2 regions of the Bacillus sp. AP8 genome follow, and region 1 is predicted to be linked to the other one. Evidence: riboswitches for the same ligand, from Rfam matches in the RefSeq annotation. Region 1 holds a riboswitch; the other holds the start of a gene.
What was found. Region 1 has a riboswitch for cobalamin ahead of BN349_RS05040 (energy-coupling factor ABC transporter permease). Riboswitches for the same ligand answer to the same signal wherever they lie in the genome.

Region 1 (3,536 bases):
GATAATTTTCTTGTATAAATAAAAGATCATCTTTATAACACCTAGCATTCATAGCATTAGTTAGTTGATGAGAACGTTGAAAAACTTGTATAAATAAAGAAGAAACGAGAAGCCCTAATGATTTAATGCCTTGACGAATGGAAATATAACCAAGTCGTGAATGCTGTGCTAAAAAAATATCGTGAGATGTTTCAAGAAATACAAAAATAAAGCGATAGGTTAATTCAATTAGCTCTATTAACAATTTAGGAATCTTCCATTTTCTTAAGATATCAAAAATGGTTGTCATAGGTGTTGTCAATGTTAAAAAGTATAAGCAGCTTATACTTCCTAGTACGGTAAAGAAAAGTTTAATCGCTTTCACGATACTGTCATGCGTTATAAAGATGAACCAATTCCCTACTTTCAGTGACCAAGCAATACTTAGGGGTAATGTGTCAATAGTATCAAATGAAAGTAGAATGGTTATTAAACCTGATAGTAAGAAAAAAGCTGGAAGCAACAATAGCTTCACATAATATGAAAATGGGATTTTAGCTGCAAATAAGATAAAAGAACTCATCACTATAAAAGTGATGAGTGATACAACTATATTTTGAACCATCAAGGAAAAAATCAACATCATCATTGAAAAAGTCATTTTTTCTAATGGGTGAACATCTTTAAGTCGGTTGAAATAAGCATATTTATCAATTAATAACATGATCTTACTCTTTTTGATCTACATTATTTTTTTTCTTCTTTCCTTTGGAAAAACCGATAAAATAGCCTATAAAACCTGCTCCTAAACCTGCTTGAAGCGAAAATAATAAACTTTCAATCTCTCCACTTGGTGGCTCCAATATGGAACTAAACCAAGGCTCATAATCAGGAGCGATATTTCCAATTTCAGCCTCAGCCTCTCCATCAGCTCCACCAAACTCTGCTCCTTTTTGAAGAAATAAAGGAAATATGGCTAGTATAATAACAAATAAGATGAGAAGGAGATTTTTTTTCATTTTAATGAGCCTCCTTTGTAAATACTTTTAATTTCATTAATTCTGCAACATTATATTTTCTTAGTACGTTCATTACGACTACTGTTAGTATACCTTCACTAATGGCTAATGGAATTTGTGTTACAGCAAAGATTCCTGCAAATTTTGTAAATGACGCCATAAAGCCACCAACTTCAGATGGAAAGGCTAAAGCCAATTGAATAGATGTAAAAATATAGGTTCCTAAATCACCTAAGGATGCAGCTAAAAAGACAGCAACGGAGAAGGAGAGACCAACTTTTTTAGCTCCTTTAAAAATGAAAAAGGCAATTATTGGGCCGGCAATTGCCATTGAAAAAGTATTGGCACCTAATGTAGTTAAACCGCCATGAGCTAATAATAATGATTGAAATAAAAGAACAATAAATCCTATAACGCTCATTGCAGCTGGACCAAATAAAATTGTACCAAGTCCCACACCAGTAGGATGCGAACAACTACCTGTAACAGAAGGGATTTTTAATGCGGATAATACAAATGCGAATGCACCCGATAAACCTAACATCATTTTCACTTCTGGGTTTTCCTGCGTAATTTTTTTGATTGTGAGTAAACCAGCAATTAGAAATGGTAATGAAATCGCCCACCAAAAAATCGCCCACTCAGCTGGTAAGAATCCTTCCATAATATGCATCGCAAATGCTTTTTTTGGAACAAACAGCAAAAATACGATAAAGTACAAAATCTTGTAATTCAATCTTTTCTTCATTTTCCAATCTCCTTTAAAGTTTTTTGAAAAGTGCTTTTTTATAAGGGCCTTTTGGCAAATTTTATTGTCTAGGAACAAGTATTGAGTATAGTTGAGTAGAATTCTGCTTCATGATGCACGCTTTTCACTGGGGTAGGCAGTGAGCCAGCTTTTTGCTACGCACTTGAGCAGGCTCGCCCTTTACACTCCAATCAACCTTTAAAAACTCTCAATCTTCTAAACACAGCCTTTAATAAAACAAAAAAGCACTTTCCTCAATAAAGGATAAAGTGCTTGATTTACCATTAAATAAACAGAATGAAACCAATCTGTTCTATCAGCGCACCCATCCTCGTGGGTATTACATTCACTATATTAAATGGCAGGTCTCCTGGCTTCGAATCAACACTTGATTTCACCTTCCCATTTCAATACTAGAAACAGTGGTATAAGAAATAAAGCTCCTCGTTACAGTGGCGGGACCGCTTCGGATTGACACCGAATTCCCTTTTAAGCTAAATGCTACTATGAGCTTTAGCACCATTAAGTGTATTCAATTTTTGTTCCGATAAACATTTTATCACGAATATTTTTAAAATTCTATACATAAATTTCATTTCTTTTTGGAATTATCAAAAAATATTTTTTCGAGAAAAAACGCTGTAATAGCAATGGTTTAGCACCTTTTTGAACCAATGTACTGAATTTTTCATATTTTAAAAGCAGATATTCTGTTGTATGATGTACATAGTTTTTAGATATTGAAATAATTTATTTGTTTTACCTATGTATAGATTTTTACGTTCTACTAATAAGAAAACTACTAATACTGGGTTGAATACAAATATCGGATGAAATGTCTAGTGTTTCGTCTATATTTTATAACTTAATAAGTATGATTAGTTCTCGGTGTGATTTTTCTGTAATACAAAAGTTAAAGATTAATAGAAAATACATTGAGTTAAATGGGAAATCAGTGTAAATCTGATGCAGCCCCCGCTACTGTAATGCTGATGAAATTGTTATGACCACTGGCAAATTGCTGGGAAGGAACAAGAGTAAAATGACGCTAAGCCAGGAGACCTGCTTTTCATACGTGATGATCATTACTTTTCGGTGGGAAAGGTAAAAGAGCTACTATTTGTATGAGAATGTCATGGACTTTTTAACGATGTCTCTTTTTCATGCTTATAGCTTTTTTATGAAACCTTATTCGATAGAGTAAGGTTTTTTCTTTTTTACTTTTTATCTGTTCAATCAGAATAAGTAAGACCGAAAAATAGTCTGGTAAATTTTGAACGAATGAAGGATGGGAAGTTGAATGACAACATGGAATTTAAATGGGACAAGTACTCATTTGTTTATGTGTAATGGTAGCAGTTGCAATCGAAAAGATGCAGAAGAAGTAACTCTTGCAATACGTGATGAAATTGCAAAACAAGGATTAGATGAACATATTCATACAACAAGAACTCGATGTAATGGCCGTTGTAAAGATGCGCCTGTCGTAATCGAGTTTCCAAAAGGTCTTTGGTACGGCTCACTAACACCTGAACTTGGTAGAGAAATCGTTCAAAAATACAATCAAGAACCAATTATGGATTATGTTAGTTATCAATTTATTGATGGAAAAATGGCTAGAAATCAAAAATATAAAGCGATTAATGGAATCTCTAAGAAAAAATAAGATGTCCGAGACATAAAGGAGTGTTTTCATTGAGCGAAAAAGGCAAATTGTTTTTAGTAGGATTTGGTCCTGGTAATTATGAACATATTACAACACGGGCAGTCGAAGCAATACGAGAAAGTGA
Region 2 (3,536 bases), on a different contig from region 1:
TTATAACTGTTTTCTTGTCTTGCTTCATCTCAGTGACTATCGGTAGTAAACCCAAGCCTAAAATCTTTGTAATATCTGATTCAACCTGATATTCATCAAGTAATTCTTTACCTAAAAGTTGATATCCACCACAAATTCCAAAAATGTAAGTACCTTTTTTCACTAATGAGAGAATCTTTCTATCTAAACCAGTTTCTTTCATAAATTCCATTGCGTAAGCAGAGTTTTTCGTTCCTGGAATGATAATAACATCGGGATTACCTAGTTGACTGGTTTTTTTTACAAAACGAACATTACAATCTTTTTCTAAACGTAATGGATCCAGATCTGTGAAATTAGAAAAGGTTGGATGTGCAATGACAGCTATATCAATATCCGCCTCATCATTCGTACCTCTTATGCTATATTGAGCAAGGGACAGACTATCTTCACCGTCAATTTCTAAATTAGGAATATAAGGAATAACCCCTAAAACCGGAACACTAGTATATTCCTCAAACCAATCCAGTCCAGGTTGTAAAAGCGTTACATCTCCTCGAAATTTATTAATTATGACCCCTTTCACTCGTTTTCGATCTTCCTCGGACAACAACTGCAATGTACCTACTAAACTAGCAAAAACCCCGCCACGATCAATATCACCAACTAGAATTACAGGTGAATCAACAAGTCTAGCTAATCTCATATTGACCAATTCTCGATCATTTAAATTTATTTCCGCCGGTGAACCAGCCCCTTCTATAACAATGCAATCATACTCATCTGCTAGCTTCTTAAACGATTCACTAATAGCTTGCAAACCCGTTTCAAAAAAATTCTGACGATAAACCGCCGCCTTCATATCACTATATGGCTTTCCGTGTAAAACAACCTGAGATTTCATATCTCCAGATGGCTTTATTAATATAGGATTCATGTGAACAGATGCATCTACTCCTGCTGCTTCAGCTTGTATTCCTTGAGCTCTCCCAATTTCAAGACCATCATTTGTTATATATGAATTCAAAGCCATATTCTGTGATTTAAAAGGCGCTACCTTTAAACCATCTTCTGAAAATATTTTGCATAAGGCTGTCACAAAAATACTCTTTCCTGAATCAGAATGAGTTCCTTGAACCATTATCGGCTTTGCTTTACCTCTTACTATTTCCATGAGCTATCTCAACTCCTTTAAATAAAAATCAATAAAGTTACTAACAGTAATTTGGTTACAATTTTTTCACAAACATGTTTTATTGTATATAAAAGTCGATAGGATCGTTAGGTACGAGTCGGAATAGTAGGATTGGTCAGACACCCCGCAAGCTCTATTTACCGAAGAGGATCACCCGCCCGTTCCGTGATAAGCGAACCCTGAATTTAACTCTGCCCGTATTCACTATTTGTTCATAGGAAACAAAGTATGCGAAATAACCTATATAAAAAAGCACTAGGCTTTTGGGAGCCTAGTGCCTTATACAACAAAATTATGCCTTCTTCTAATAGTCAACACAAAATATGTATAAAGACAACATGCTCCCTGAAAAAATGTTGTGAAAATTCTGTTTAAAGGAGGTATCCTGACTTAGATTCATCTTACTCTCTCACCTTCCCAAATCATTATGATTAAGTGGTTTATCCTGAGATTTCATCATCATTACAGTAGTTAGGGTCTGTAGAGGATTCTCACCTCTTTCCCTGATCTCTAAACAGTTATTATTCTGTTAAATGGTAGAAGGGCTTATATACTTTTTCTTCCACTTTAAAGGTAGTGCTGCAAAAACAATTTCAGCAACTACTATATTACAAACCGAAGCAATGGCAAGTGCTGGGAATAATACAAAAATCACATCTTTTAAAATTGGATATAAAGCTAAAAGTGATAATGGACAATTAAAGATAAATGCAATCACGACTGATATCCCAATACCAAAAGCTTGATTTATTTTTTTGCCAATCCATCTACGTGTTACACTATACAAAAACATAGTAATAGCCATCATTATCGCTATTATGAGATGAACTGGAAAGGATAGCGGAAATCCAGCTATTAAGGATGAAATCATATGTCCAAGAAATCCAAGAGCCATTCCAAAGCCCGGACCCAATAACAGTGTTCCAATAAAAGCTGGAGCTGCATCAAAAGCAATGGACCCCATTACTTTAATATTTGCTCCTATAAAACACATCGCAATTAGTAAAGCACATATGGTTGTTTTTTGAATCTTCAAAGCTACTCTCCTTTACTCTTTATGACGTTCTCTATTTCTATTATAGAAGTGCAGCAACAAACGTACAAGATACTATACTCATATAAGACAATATAGTAGCGTTTTGTGCATTACTATAGTATAGTAAAATCTATTTAATTTTTCAAAAAAAACTGCTAAAAACTCAGAATATCAATTGAGTATTCCAAGTTTTTAGCGAAAGAAGACGTAAAATTAAGCCTTTAAGCTACACCTTTTAGTATATTGATTATCCAAAACTAAACCTGTAATTATGTTTATAAAAATTTTTCAATAAACAAGTTTTACCAAAAATAACTCTATATTTTCAATCAGTTCCAGTTTTATTTTTTATAAATTACTCTCTGGTATTTTGTATAAAAATGTTTGATAATGTACCAAGTTTATCAATTGTAACTTTTACCACATCACCATCTTTTAACCATACCCTTTTCTCTTCAGGATAGCCCAAAATAACTCCTTCTGGCGTACCTGTCAAAATGACATCGCCTGGTTGAAGAGTAAAATATTCCGAAATATAAGTTATAAGTTCTCTACAACTGAAAATCATATCAGATGTATTAGATTTCTGACGAATTTCTCCATTTACATAAGAGGTTATATTTAAGTCGTCGGGATCCTCTATCTCATCCTTGCTCACCAAATATGGTCCAATTGGACAGAAACCATCACTTGTTTTACCAAGTAACCATTGAGAGCTTTGTGATTGTAAGTCACGTGCAGAAATATCATTTGCAATACAGTATCCATAAATAACTGAAAGGGCATCTTCTTTTTTAACATTTCTTGCCTTTTTCCCTATAATTATTGCTAATTCTGCTTCATAATCAACTTGTGATGAAGTATGAGGTAACATAATCTCTTTATCGTGAGCATTAATAGTATTATTAAATTTACTAAATATAATTGGGTTCGAAGGAAAAGGCAAATTACACTCCGTAGCATGCTTTTTATAGTTTAATCCAATACAAATTATTTTTTTAGGTTCAGGTACACTAGGACCATAATCAAGGGAAGTTTCTTCTAAAAATAAAGTTTCTTCCCTCAAAGATGCCGCAACTAGCTTAGATATTTCTTCATGCATATCTTCTATATTTATTAGATCATATACGGATAGAGGAATATTGTTAATATAAGGAAATTTTGTCGAAGCCGCTTCAACATCTAAAATGCCTTTTTCAGTTTTAATTCCCAAAACCAAGCGTTTATCTTTATAAAAAGTAACTGAAATCATTCTTTTCCACCATCCCATTTTTCTAATACTTTAAATAAGTAAATAATTCTATATTTCCCAAAAACTTCACTAAG

Region 2: it holds a riboswitch for cobalamin, as region 1 does, so the genes downstream of both, BN349_RS09100 (cobyric acid synthase) here and BN349_RS05040 (energy-coupling factor ABC transporter permease) in region 1, are expected to answer to the same signal.

What each region holds. Positions count from the first base shown of each region.
Region 1 is NZ_CAPG01000027.1:68,292-71,827, forward strand. It holds gene cbiQ (cobalt ECF transporter T component CbiQ) at 1-703, opposite strand, end outside; gene BN349_RS05035 (energy-coupling factor ABC transporter substrate-binding protein) at 708-998, opposite strand; gene BN349_RS05040 (energy-coupling factor ABC transporter permease) at 1,000-1,746, opposite strand; cobalamin riboswitch at 2,090-2,285, opposite strand; cobalamin riboswitch at 2,640-2,830, shown strand; gene BN349_RS05045 ((2Fe-2S) ferredoxin domain-containing protein) at 3,047-3,412, shown strand; gene cobJ (precorrin-3B C(17)-methyltransferase) at 3,442-3,536, shown strand, end outside.
Region 2 is NZ_CAPG01000035.1:12,752-16,287, forward strand. It holds gene BN349_RS09100 (cobyric acid synthase) at 1-1,153, opposite strand, end outside; cobalamin riboswitch at 1,533-1,702, opposite strand; gene BN349_RS09105 (ECF transporter S component) at 1,704-2,210, opposite strand; gene BN349_RS09110 (fumarylacetoacetate hydrolase family protein) at 2,566-3,462, opposite strand.